DNA from 4 places in the Streptomyces sp. NPDC088812 genome. Region 1 is predicted to be linked to each of the others. Evidence: riboswitches for the same ligand, from Rfam matches in the RefSeq annotation. Region 1 holds a riboswitch; each other region holds the start of a gene.
What was found. A riboswitch is a leader RNA that binds a small molecule or an ion and turns the genes downstream of it on or off. The one in region 1 is predicted to bind S-adenosylmethionine.

Region 1 (3,200 bases):
TTCCACCTGTCGATCAACGCGGTCACCTGGTTCGTCCGGATCGGCTTCTTCGTCGGCCCGGTCCTCGCCTTCGTCGTCACCAAGCGGATCTGCCTCGGCCTCCAGCGCCGCGACAAGGACAAGGTGCTGCACGGTCGCGAGACCGGCACCATCAAGCGCCTGCCGCACGGTGAGTTCATCGAGGTGCACGAGCCGCTCAGCCAGGAGCAGCTCTACACGCTCACCGCGCACGAGCAGTACGCGCCGGCCGAGATCGGCCCGACGGTCGACGAGAACGGCGTCGAGCGCAAGGTGAAGCGCACCGAGAAGGCCCGCGCCAAGCTGAGCAAGGCGTACTACGGCGAGGAGAGCCAGATCGCCAAGCCGACCGTCGAGGAGTACAGGGAGATCACGAGCGGCCACGGCCACCACTGATCACTGCGTCGCCACGCAACCGCTGAAGGGCCCCGTCCGGTGTTCGGACGGGGCTCTTCGCCGTTCCCCGTGGCTGGATAGGGTGGGACCCGTTGAGACGCGTGTCCCGCCGGAGCGGGACCACCATGACACCCAGGAGCGGCTTATGAGCGCTGTGACCCCCGCTGGAGGCGACACCGCGGCGGGCCGTTCCTGGCCCGTCCTGCTGAACGGTCTGCTGGACGGCCGGGACCTCTCCTCGGAGGAGACCGCCTGGGCCATGGACCTGATCATGCGCGGTGAGGCGACCGACGCCCAGATCGCCGCCTTCGTGGTGGCGCTGCGGGCCAAGGGCGAGACCGTGGCGGAGATCAACGGTCTCGTACGGACCATGTACGAGCACGCCAACCTGATCGAGGTGCCCGGCGCCACCGTCGACATCGTCGGCACCGGCGGCGACGGCGCGAAGACGGTGAACATCTCCACCATGGCGTCGATCGTCGTCGCCGGCACCGGCGCGAAGGTCGTCAAGCACGGCAACCGGGCGGCCTCCTCCGCGTCCGGGGCGTCGGACGTCCTGGAGCAGCTGGGCGTCAATCTGGACCTGACGCCGCAGCGGGTGGCCGAGGTGGCCGAGGAGGCCGGGATCACCTTCTGCTTCGCGGTCAAGTTCCACCCGGCGCTGCGCCACGCGGGCGCCGCCCGCAAGCAGCTGGGCGTCCGTACGGTGTTCAACGCCCTCGGACCGCTCACCAACCCCGCCCGGGTGCGCGCCCAGGCGGTCGGGGTCGCCGACCCGCGCATGGCGCCGATCGTCGCCGGCGTCTTCGCCGAGCGCGGCCACTCGTCGCTGGTGTTCCGGGGCGACGACGGCTTCGACGAACTGACCACCACGTCCACCTCCCGGGTGTGGATCGTCCGCGACGGCAAGGTGACCGAGGAGACCTTCGACCCGCGGCACGTCGGCATCGAGCTGGTTTCCGTCGAGGCGCTGCGGGGCGCCGACCCCTCGTACAACGCGCGGGTCGCGCGCCGGCTGCTGGAGGGCGAGCGGGGGCCGGTGCGGGACGCCGTCCTGCTGAACGCCGCGGCGGCGCTGATGGCGCTGGAGCCGACGGACGCACCGCTGGCCGAGCAGATCCGCGCCGGCATGGAGAAGGCGGCGCGGTCCGTCGACTCCGGTGCGGCCGCGCGGGTGCTGGAGCGCTGGGTGGCGGCCAGCAACGCCTGACGGCCTGGGAAGCGGTCCCGCGATCCGGACAGGAGTTGCGGGACCGCGATCATTTACCGTACTTTCCTCCCCAGGTCATGAGTGACAGTCATGAGGCCCCGGCCGACTGTCCGGCAACCCTCCGTCCGTGGCGGGGTGCCCCGGGTGAAGACCAGGTCGTGGGCAGCAAGGCCCACGGCAAGCGCGGACCCCTCGCACGCTTTTGGTTCAGCGGCGGGGCAGGGGTCCTGGTCGTCGAGGAGCCTCCCGTGAGCAAGCGAATGCGATAGGGCCGCAGAGCCCCGCCTCCGCACACCCCTTTTTCCTCTTCCCTCCGTGCCGTCGACGCGCTGTCCGGCACGGCGGTTTCACGCGTCCTCACGGGAGTTCCGCCATGTCTGTCTCCACCGCTGCCTCCGCCCAGTCCGTTTGTGCCCCGCTGCCCGTTCTGGGCCGGGATGTCACCGTGCCGCTCGTCACCGGCGGGGAAGTCACCTACGCCGCGCTCGACTACGCGGCCAGCGCCCCCGCCCTCCAGCGCGTCTGGGACGACGTGGCGGCCTACGCCCCGTACTACGGCAGCGTCCACCGCGGCGCCGGCTACCTCTCCCAGCTGTCCACGGACCTCTTCGAGAACGCCCGCCGGACGGTCGCGGAGTTCCTCGACTGCCGCGACGACGACCAGCTGGTCTTCACCCGCTCCACCACGGACTCCCTGAACCTGCTCGCCGCCGCCCTCCCCGCCGACTGCCAGGTCTTCGTCTTCGAGACCGAGCACCATGCCTCGCTGCTGCCCTGGAAGGACGCCCGGGTCACCTACCTGGACGCCCCGCGCACCCCGGGCCAGGCCGTCGAGACCCTGGAGCGCGCGCTCGCCGACCGCGATCCGTACGGCCCGGCCCTGGTCTGCGTGACCGGCGCCTCGAACGTCACCGGCGAGCTGTGGCCGGTGCGCGAGCTGGCCGCCGCCGCCCACGCCCACGGCGCCCGGATCGTCCTGGACGCGGCCCAGCTGGCCCCCCACCACCCGGTGTCCGTGCGCGACCTCGACGTCGACTGGGTCGCCTTCTCCGGGCACAAGCTGTACGCCCCGTTCGGCTCCGGCGTCCTGGCCGGGCGCGCCGACTGGCTGCGCGCGGCCGAGCCGTACCTGGCCGGCGGCGGCGCCAGCCGCAAGGTCACCCGGCGCGAGGACGGGGGAGTGGACGTGGAGTGGCACGACAGCGCCGCCCGGCACGAGGCGGGCTCCCCGAACGTCATCGGCGCCTACTCCATCGCCTCCGCCTGCAAGGCCCTGACGGAGGCGGGCTTCGACACGCTGGTCGCCCGGGAGCAGTACCTCGTCGAGAAGGTGCGAGCGGGGCTGGCCGAGGTGCCCGAGGTGCGCGTCCTGTCCCTCTTCGGCGACGACGCCCCCCGCGTCGGCGTGATCTCCTTCGTCGTCGAGGGCTGGAACAGCTCCCACTTCGCCGCCGCCCTCTCCGCCGAGTACGGCATCGGCGTCCGCGACGGCCTCTTCTGCGCCCACCCCCTCGTCCGCACCCTCCTCGGCAGTGACCCGCGCAGCCAGGGCGAGTGCGGCGCCCCCGAGGCCGCG
Region 2 (3,200 bases), on a different contig from region 1:
GGCCGCGGTTGGACGCGACCAGCACCTGAGCAGCAGCACCGTGCGTGGAAGCCATACGCCTCAACCTAGCCCGGACCCGATCCGCTCAAACGTACGGACGCGGGGCGTGAACCGGTCGTGTCCGGCCGTATACGGCGCGTCGGGGAGGGGCGTCACCGCCGGGTCACGCGACCTTGCGGGTCGCGTACTCGGCGATCTCCGCCATCGGCGGCCGCTCCTCCGTGTCGACCGAGTAGGTGCGCGGCTCGAAGCCGTCCGCGCCCCGCTCGAACTGGGTCAGGGACGGGCGGACGAGGTGCCCGCGGGCCAGCCGCAGCTGTGCCGTGCGGTAGATCGCCGCGGCCATCCGGCCGAGCGCCTGCCCGTCCTGGTGGCGGTGCTTGCGCACCCCGACGTCGACCTGGGCCAGCGCGTCCAGGCCCACCAGGTGCAGGGCGTCGACCAGCATGCCCAGCTCCACGCCGTACCCGACGGGGAAGGGCAGCTGCTCCAGCAGGCGGCGGCGGGCCGCGTACTCGCCGCCCAGTGGCTGCACGAATCCCGCGAGCTGCGGCCAGTGCATGTTGAGCAGCGGGCGGGCCATCAGCTCCGTCACCCGGCCGCCCTGGCCGGCGCCGCCGGCCAGCGGGCGGTCGTACATGGCCTTGACCAGGTCGACGCCCGGATCGGTGAGCAGCGGTCCCACGATGCCCGAGACGAAGTCGGAGGAGAACTCCTTCAGGTCGGCGTCGACGAAACAGACGATGTCCCCGGTGGTGACCAGCAGCGAGCGCCACAGGACCTCGCCCTTGCCGGGCACGGCCGGGAGGCGGGGCAGGATCGTGTCCCGGTGGACGACCCGGGCCCCGGCCGCCGCGGCCACCTCGGAGGTGCGGTCGGTCGATCCCGAGTCGACGACGACGATCTCGTCGACCAGCGGGACCTGGTGCATGAGGTCGTGGCGGACGACGGAGACGATGTCGCCGACCGTCTCCTCCTCGTTCAGCGCGGGCAGCACGACGGACACCGTCTGGCCCGAGGCGCGCTTGGCGGCCAGGATCCGGTGCAGCGGCCGATCGGTCACGGACCAGGAGCGGGCGGCCAGCCAGCGCTCGACTTCTTCCAGCACGGTCTGCGGCTCCTCACTGTTGTGATCACACCAGGTACATACAAGGTGACAGTGTGATCCATCTCGCGGTTCGGACGTCTCCCTCAACTGTCCTGGCCTTCGGTTACAGTCTTGAACAACGCGGATGACCATCGCATGTCCGGGGTCGCCCGCGTCCACAACCACATACCGCTCATCCAGAGGGGCAGAGGGACACGGCCCGATGAAGCCCCGGCAACCCTCCAGCCGGTCTCGTTCACGGATCACTGCCACGGGCAGTCGACGATCCCCGCGAGGCTCCCGGCTCGGGAAGGTGCCAATTCCGTCTCACGGCGAGATGCGTCGTGGGGAAGATGAGGAGAAAGGGCCTCGCCTCACATGGCTGCGCAGACAGTTGCAAGCACCACCCCCTCCGTCACCGCCCCCTCCGGTACCGCCCCCTCCGTCGACCTCGGTCCGGCCGCGGCGCTCTCCTGTCGCGAGTGCGGTCACCGCGTGCCCCTCGGCCCGGTCTTCGCCTGCGAGGAGTGTTTCGGCCCGCTGGAGATCGCCTACGACTTCTCCGGACACGACCCGGAGGAGCTCCGCAAGCGCATCGAGGCGGGCCCCGCGAACATCTGGCGCTACGCCCCGCTGCTGCCCGTCCCGGCCGACGTGGCGGACAAGCCCAACCTCAACCCCGGCTGGACCAAGCTCGTCCAGGCCGACAACCTGGCGCGTGAGCTGGGCGTCGAGGCGGGGAAGCTGTTCGTCAAGGACGACTCCGGCAACCCGACGCACTCCTTCAAGGACCGTGTCGTCGCCCAGGCCCTGGAGGCCGCCCGCGCCTTCGGCTTCACCACCCTCTCCTGCTCCTCCACCGGCAACCTGGCCGGCGCCGTCGGCGCCGCGGCCGCCCGCGCCGGCTTCCGCTCCTGCGTGTTCATCCCGCACGACCTGGAGCAGGGCAAGGTCGTCATGGCCGCGGTCTACGGCGGCGAACTCGTCGGCATCGAGGGCAACTACGACGACGTCAACCGCTTCTGCTCCGAGCTCATCGGCGATCCGGCGGGCGAGGGCTGGGGCTTCGTCAACGTCAACCTGCGGCCCTACTACGCCGAGGGCTCCAAGACGCTCGCGTACGAGATCTGCGAGCAGCTCGGCTGGCGGCTCCCGGACCAGATCGTGGTGCCGATCGCCTCCGGCTCGCAGCTCACGAAGATCGACAAGGGGCTCCAGGAGCTGATCAAGCTCGGTCTGGTCGAGGACCGGCCGTACAAGATCTTCGGTGCCCAGGCCGAGGGCTGCTCCCCGGTGTCCGTGGCCTTCAAGGCCGGCCACGACGTGGTCCGTCCGCAGAAGCCGGACACCATCGCCAAGTCCCTCGCCATCGGCAACCCGGCCGACGGCCCCTACGTCCTCGACATCGCGCGCCGCACGGGCGGTGCCGTGGAGGACGTGAACGACGAGCAGGTGGTCGACGCGATCAAGCTGCTGGCGCGGACCGAGGGCGTCTTCGCCGAGACGGCGGGCGGTGTGACGGTCGGCGTCACCAAGAAGCTGATCGAGGCCGGTCTGCTGGACCCGACGCTGACCACCGTCGTGCTCAACACCGGAGACGGCCTCAAGACGCTGGACGCGGTCGCCGGGACCGGCCCGACGGCCACCATCCGCCCCACCCTCGAGGCGTTCCACGAGGCCGGTCTCGCCTGAGAGGCAGTTGTTCGTCTGCGGGCCGCGGGGGCTGGTCGCGCAGTTCCCCGCGCCCCCGCAGGGCGCCTACCCGTCCGGAGGAAACACAGTGAGCGTCACCGTCCGCATCCCCACCATCCTGCGCACCTACACGGGCGGTCGGGCCGAGGTCGCCGCCGACGGCGCGAACCTCGCCGAGGTCATCGCCGACCTGGAGAAGAACCACACCGGTATCGCCGCGCGCGTCCTCGACGACCAGGGCAAGCTGCGCCGGTTCGTCAACGTGTACGTCAACGACGACGACGTGCGGTTCGAGCAGGGGCTGGAGACGGCGACCCCGGACGGCGCCGGCGTCTCGATCATCCCGGCCGTCGCCGGCGGCTGACGCCCACTCCGTACCCACCGGTAGTAACCCTCGGTAACACAGATTACCCAGAGTTCA
Region 3 (3,200 bases), on a different contig from region 1:
CCCCGCCCCACAGGCCGAACAGCAGCACCGGGGCGAACTGGAGGCCCATGACCCAGCCGAGCGCGGTCCCGCTGTGCGTCAGCCTCAGAACGAACCAGTCCAGCGCGACACCCTGCATGGCGCTGCCGACGTTGGACACCAGACCCGTGCTCCAGTAGATCCGGTAGTCACGGACCCGCAGTGCGGCGAACACCCCTGCCGGGGCGGTGCTGTTGACGGCCATACGTCTCTTTCCGGATGGGTCGGCCATGGTGGTGCGCGCGTCGGACGCGTCACACCGGAAGTCCCCCGGGGGCGGGCGGGGCAGGCGGGGCGGGTGCGTGCGTCAAGCGCTGCATGGCCTGTTCGCCGCGCGGGGGGCCTGCGACGCCGGTCCGCATCCGCGCGAGGGTACGGCGGTACGCGGGCCGGGAAGGGGCTGGAGAAGTACGAAGGGGCGCGAGTGGTCAGCGACAGGTCTGGTCGAACTGATCGGCGCGGCGGCCCACCCAGAACGGGGCGAACAGCACGGTGCGTGCCTGACCTGCGGTCTCCATCGCCGGATCAAAACACATGGCGGGAGGAGCGTCCACCACGCGTCCCGGCACGTGAGACGGCCCCGCCTTCTCGAACCGGGCGCCCGTTTCCGGCATTGACGTACGACAAGACCGCTCCGTACCATCGCGACCGGCATTGAGTGTCAGCGTCAAGCCCTGGCTCGCTGACCGGCAACCCTCCCGCGCGGTGGGGTGCTCCAGGTGAAAGCCCGGCGGGATCACCGACGATTCCCGCAAGCGCGTGGCCCCGGGACCGGGGCCGGAGATGGGAGGACCGGCGTGCGACACGGCGTTGACCTGGCTGTCTCCTTCGCCGACGCCACGGCGTTCTCCCGGCTCTCGCGCCGGCGCCACATCGATCTGAAGCGCTCGACCAGCTGCCTCTGTCGGCCCTGACGAGCTCGTCCGCCGCCGGCTGACGTCCGTCGGCGGCCCGCGCCTCCTTCGTGCTTTCCCCGGCACCGCTCCCGGTGTCGCCCCTGACCCCTGTCTGTACAGCGCCACCCCGCTGCCGGTGTCGATCCGGCCGGGGGCCGCACACCCCTGCACGGCCGTGCCTCATGCAGCACCCCCGTGCCAGGTGACACGAGTAGGAGAACCCCTCCGTGACAGCACTCCCGGATTTCAGAACCTCCCGATGGGCGCCCCTGGCCGCCCTGCTGACCACCAGTGTGCTGCTGACCGCCTGCGGGTCGGGCGGCGACGGCTCCGGCAGCGGAAGCGGCCGGCCGAAGTCCGGCGGCACCTTGACCTTCGCGGTGGGTTCCGACTCCGGCTGCGTGGATCCGCAGCAGGTCGGCAGCAACGAGAGCATCTACTCGGTGCGCCAGACCGTGGACTCCCTGACCGACCAGGACCCCGAGACGGGCAAGATCGTGCCGTGGCTGGCCGAGAGCTGGGACGTCGACTCCGAGGCGACGACGTTCACGTTCCATCTGCGGTCGGGTGTCACCTTCAGCGACGGGTCCGAGCTGACCGCGCAGGTGGTGAAGGACAATTTCGACGCGGTACCGAAGCTCGGCGCCCTGGGGTCCCTCGCCCAGGGCTATCTGAGCGGCGTCAAGAGCACCACCGTGGTGGACCCGCTCACCGTCAGGGTGACCTTCAAGGAGCCCAACGCGCAGTTCCTCCAGGCGACTTCGACCCACTCGCTGGGCATCGAGTCGTCGGCGAGCGCGAAGAAGAGCCCGCAGCAGAAGTGCAGCGACGGCGTGATCGGGTCCGGACCGTTCGTGCTGAAGCAGTACGTGCAGAACCAGTCGATCACCCTGGCCAGGCGCACCGGGTACGACTGGGGCTCCTCGCTGTGGTCCAAGAAGGGCGAGGCCTACCTGGACAAGCTGGTGTTCAAGGTCGTCCCCGAGGCGGGTGTCCGGGCCGGCAGTCTCCAGTCCGGGCAGGTGGACGCGATCAGCGGCGTCGGCAGGGCCAACGAGGCGGCGCTCGAGGGCGGTCAGGTCACCCTCCAGCGCCGGGCCAACCCCGGTGTGGTGTTCGGGCTGGGGCTCAACAACGCGCGGCCCGTGCTGAAGGACACCAAGGTGCGCCAGGCGATCCTGGCCGCCGTCGACCGGAAGCAGATCGCCGACACCGTGTTCCCGACCGGCACCGAGCCGGCGACCAGTGTCCTGGCCCACACCACACCCGACTACACCGACCTCTCCTCGGACCTCGCGTTCGACGCGGCCAAGGCGAAGTCCCTGCTGGACGCGGCCGGTTGGAAGGCGGGCGGCGACGGCGTCCGCGCCAAGGACGGCAAGAAGCTGAGCCTGACCATCACGTGGTTCCCCAACGCGACCACCAATCAGCCGGCACTGGAGCTGGTCCAGCAGCAGTTGAAGGCCGTCGGCGTCGACGTGGTGCTCAAGCAGCTCCAGGTCAGCCAGTTCGCCACCACGCTCCAGTCGGGTGACTTCGACGTGGTGTGGGGCAACGTGACCCGCTCCGACCCCGACATCCTGCGCAGCTCCTTCTCCACCCGGCTGGGCAACTTCTACCGGCTGCCCGCCAGTTCACTGGACACGGTGCTGTCCGGGCAGGCCGCGACCACGGACACCGCCCGGCGCGAGGAGTTGGTGGGCGAGGCGCAGAAGCTGCTCGTGCGGAACGCGTACAACGTGCCGGTGGTGGAGCTCCAGACCCAGCTGGGCGTGTCGAAGAAGGTGCACGACCTCGCCTTCGACTCGGGCAGCAGGATCCAGCTGCACGACACCTGGATCGGCTAGCGCATGCGCCGCTATGTGATCAAGCGGCTGGCCCAGGCGGTCGGGGTGCTGTGGGCGGCCTACACGGTGTCGTTCCTGGTGCTGGACTACCTGCCCGGTGACCCGGTCACCGCGATGGCCGGTGCCGGGATGGACTCGGGGCAGGTCGATCCGGCCCAACTCGCCGCGCTGAGGCACGAGTACGGCTTCGACAAGCCGGTGCTCGTGCAGTACGCCGAGTATCTCGGACGGGCGGTGCGCGGGAACTTCGGCGACGCGGTCTCCACCGGCCGCCCGGTGACCTCCACGCTGGCCGACGCGCTGCCGCAGACACTCCAGCTGACCGGTGCCGCGCTGCTGCTCGCGGTGGTGCTCGGCGGCGGTCTCGCGGTGGTGGCGACGTACACCTCGCGGCGGTCGCTGCGGCAGCTGCTGCTGTCGCTGCCCCCGCTCGGAGTGT
Region 4 (3,200 bases), on a different contig from region 1:
ACCTTGAACAGTCCGGTGGCTTCGAGCTGGGACTTGACCAGCGCGTACTCGTCCGCCGAGGAGGAGCCGTAGTGGTCGCTGTTGTACTGGAGGTTGAGGGTGACCGGGGTGCTCACCTTCGCCGCCTTCAGCCGTGCGGCGGCCGCGGCCTTGTCGGGGCCGCCCTTCTTGTCGCCGTAGAGCGACTTGAAGGAGTCGGTGGCACCGGTGAGTCCGTCCGGCACCGAGCTGTACAGCGGCTGGTAGCTGTTCTTGTAGACCTGCTGCGCGAGCTGGGCCCGGTCGACGGAGTCGGCGACGGCCTGCCGGACCGCCAGCGCCTTGGCCGCGTCGGCGTTCTCGGTCTTGGTGCCGTACGGCTGTGTCCGGAAGTCGAAGACGAGGAAACGGATGCCGTTGCCGGAGCCGGTGTGGACCTTGACGTTCTGCCTCTTGGACAGGTCGTCGAGGTCGGCGGTGGTGAGGGTGCGGTAGACGGCGTCGACGGTGCCCTGCTGAACGTCGAGCTTCAGGTTGCTCGCGTCCGTGTAGTACTTGAGCTGGACGTTCTTCGTCTTGGGGGCGCCCAGTTGGCCGCCGTAGGCGCTGTTGGCGGTGAAGGAGACCAGCGAGTTCTTGTCGTAGCTCGTGATGCCGTACGGCCCGTTCCAGGGCTTCCCGGCGACGATGGCCTTGTCGTCGAGGATCTTGTCGGCGGGGAAGACCTGCTCGTCGACGATGTAGCCGGCCGCGGTGGACAGCACCTGCGGGAACAGGGTGTCGTTGGCGGACTTGAGGGTGAAGACGACGGTCGTGGGTGTCGGCGCGGCGACGGAGGCGAGGTTGTAGAGGAGCGACGACGGGCCGTTCTCGTCGGCTATCTTCACGATGCGGTCGAGGCTGAACTTGACGTCGGAGGAGGTCAGTCGGTGGCCGTTGGCGAACTTCAGCCCCTCCCTGAGGGTCACCGTGTACTCCTTGGGCGCCGTCAGCTCGATCCCGGTGGCCAGGTCCGGGGAGACCTCCGTGGCACCGTTCTTCACGCTGAGCAGCGTCGCGTAGACCTCGCTCTCGACGGTGCCGGAGCCCGCGTCCCAGGCGCCCGCCGGGTCGAGGCTGGTGACCTGGTCCGTCGTACCGACGGTGATCGTCGCGCCGTCGGAGCCGGCAGAGCTCTTGGTGCTCGTGCAGCCGGTCAGGGCCACCAGGACCGCCGTGCCGAGGGTGAGGGCGCCGAGGGGCCGGAACGTTCTGACGATGCTGTGCTGTGCCATGGCTGGTCTCTGCTTCCGCATGAAGGGGACACGAAGGGGGCGCGGCGGACAGGGCGTGCCGCGCGCACGGTCGTGTGAGAGGTGAGGGGGAAGAGCGAAAAGGGGTCAGGTCAGCTGTGACAGAGGCAGCTGCAGACCAGCAGCAGATCGACATGGCGTCGGGAGCACAGCACGAGGCGGGTTGCCACGCCGTCCTCCCGGGGGTGTCGTCGGCCCTCGGGCCGTGGTAACGCACTTGCAGAACAGGAACATCCGCCGAGCCGTCACCTGGGGCACCCCACTGCGTCGAGGGTTGCCGTCCGGCCAGCCAGGGCTTGATCACCGGAACTCGTGGCTCGCGCTCACCGTAGATCGGCGGTTCTCCCGGCGTCAAGCAGTGGCTGTGCCGGGACGACGTGCGCGGGTACGGCGGCTGTTCTCCGCGCCGGACGGCGGGGGCAGGACGCGGTGGCCGCGTTCGGCGTACGGGCGGACGGCCGCCTCCCCGATACCGGCGGAGGCGGCGCCCATGATCACCGCCACCGGTGCCGTCATGCCGGCGGCCGCGCGACGAGCGTCGTGGTGAACGGGGTGACGGGGCGCTCCAGCCGTTCGCCGTCCACGGTGATGTCGACGGCCTCGTCGTAGAACGCGAGGAGCCCGGCGACGGCACCGACCGCGGGGAGTGGCGCGGGGTGGCTCCAGACGACGTTCGGGGCGCCCGCAGGGTGGGCCGGGGACGCGAACGGTGGTGTCAGCGGTCGGGCAGTTCTTCGTAGAAGCCGCATCGGGGCAGGTCGGAGGCGGATCCACGAGCGCGTGGGTCTTCGGTGTAGATCTCCAGCCGGATGCCGTCAGGGTCCTTGAAGAACACCTGTCCCGTCGCCGCGGTGCCCTTCGTGGCGCCGCGCTCCTCACGGATCGACACGCTCGCCGCCCGCAGTCTGGCCTCCACGGCGTGCAACTCGTCCAGCGAGGGCACTTCGAAGGACAGGTGGTGCAGTCCTGCTCGGTCGGCCACGAATCCCGCCGCGCCCTGCTGCCAGAGTGTCAGCAGCACGACGTCGTCGAGCCCGAGGTGGGCGAAGCGATGTGTCTCGTCGGTCGATGTCCGTATCAGGTCGAAGCCCAGCGCCCGTCGGTAGAAGGCGATGGAGCGGTCGAGGTCGGTGACGTTGAGTCCCGCGCTGCCGAGACCGATCGTCGTCATGTCACGCTGCCTTTCGAGGGCGTCGGCCCCGTCATGCCCGCAAGGGCGGAGAATCCTGTGGGCTCCGGCGTCCGATCGCGGCGGTACGGGCCGCTGCCGTCACCCGGTGGCATCGAGTTGCCGGGCCCGCAGGGCACGCCGGGTTCCGTCCCGGCGTTCGGACAGCGTCCTGCGCAGTCCGGCCGGGACGGACCGCTCGTCGCGGGCCAGCAGCGTGTCGACGGCGGCGACGACACCGTGGTCGACGACCGTGATCGGATAGAGGCCCGGGGTCTTCGTCGTCCCCCCGGCCAGGAGCCGTGCCATCTGCGGGGTGCGTCGCGCCCATAGTGCGGGGATCGTCGCGAAGAACTCCCCGGCATAGGGCCGCAGCAGTTCTTCCTGGCCGTACTGCTGGAAACCTCGGCTCAGTGCGACCAGCGTCTCGTTCGACGGACTCTCGCCCTCGGTCATCCGCGCCCAGGATGCCGCCTTGGCCTCGGCGCAGGGCATGGCGGCACGGGCCCCGGCGGCGTACCGCAGGCCGTCGGCCGTCGGGTCCCGGTCCGCTTCGGCATCGATCTCGGCTCTGCCGGCCCACCCGGTCGCCGCCAGTCGGCGGAGGATGGACCACCTCAGCCTGGTGTCGATGGGCAATCCGTCGAGACCGTCGTGGCCGTGCAGGAGCCGGGTGAGGAAGGTGAGCTGCTCGCTGTTCTCCGCCGTGTCGCACAGGGCCTCGAGCCAGAGCACTTGTGCGTCGCTTCCCGGTGGTGCGG

Region 2: another riboswitch for S-adenosylmethionine. It lies ahead of thrC (threonine synthase); the one in region 1 lies ahead of ACIP67_RS10070 (aminotransferase class V-fold PLP-dependent enzyme).
Region 3: another riboswitch for S-adenosylmethionine. It lies ahead of ACIP67_RS01345 (ABC transporter substrate-binding protein); the one in region 1 lies ahead of ACIP67_RS10070 (aminotransferase class V-fold PLP-dependent enzyme).
Region 4: another riboswitch for S-adenosylmethionine. It lies ahead of ACIP67_RS21560 (ABC transporter substrate-binding protein); the one in region 1 lies ahead of ACIP67_RS10070 (aminotransferase class V-fold PLP-dependent enzyme).

The regions. Positions count from the first base shown of each region.
Region 1 covers NZ_JBIVJP010000004.1:385,631-388,830, forward strand. The annotation lists gene ACIP67_RS10060 (cytochrome bc complex cytochrome b subunit) at 1-414, shown strand, start outside; gene trpD (anthranilate phosphoribosyltransferase) at 560-1,624, shown strand; SAM riboswitch class IV at 1,698-1,814, shown strand; gene ACIP67_RS10070 (aminotransferase class V-fold PLP-dependent enzyme) at 1,998-3,200, shown strand, end outside.
Region 2 covers NZ_JBIVJP010000009.1:144,259-147,458, forward strand. The annotation lists gene ACIP67_RS17975 (trehalose-6-phosphate synthase) at 1-55, opposite strand, end outside; gene ACIP67_RS17980 (glucosyl-3-phosphoglycerate synthase) at 164-1,108, opposite strand; SAM riboswitch class I at 1,278-1,447, shown strand; gene thrC (threonine synthase) at 1,466-2,779, shown strand; gene ACIP67_RS17990 (MoaD/ThiS family protein) at 2,868-3,143, shown strand.
Region 3 covers NZ_JBIVJP010000001.1:309,110-312,309, reverse strand. The annotation lists gene ACIP67_RS01355 (MFS transporter) at 1-223, opposite strand, end outside; SAM riboswitch class IV at 669-782, shown strand; gene ACIP67_RS01350 (putative leader peptide) at 738-932, shown strand; gene ACIP67_RS01345 (ABC transporter substrate-binding protein) at 1,142-2,761, shown strand; gene ACIP67_RS01340 (ABC transporter permease) at 2,765-3,200, shown strand, end outside.
Region 4 covers NZ_JBIVJP010000012.1:19,931-23,130, reverse strand. The annotation lists gene ACIP67_RS21560 (ABC transporter substrate-binding protein) at 1-1,253, opposite strand, end outside; SAM riboswitch class IV at 1,480-1,589, opposite strand; gene ACIP67_RS21555 (hypothetical protein) at 1,623-1,787, opposite strand; gene ACIP67_RS21550 (hypothetical protein) at 1,784-2,020, opposite strand; gene ACIP67_RS21545 (VOC family protein) at 1,987-2,442, opposite strand; gene pepN (aminopeptidase N) at 2,542-3,200, opposite strand, start outside.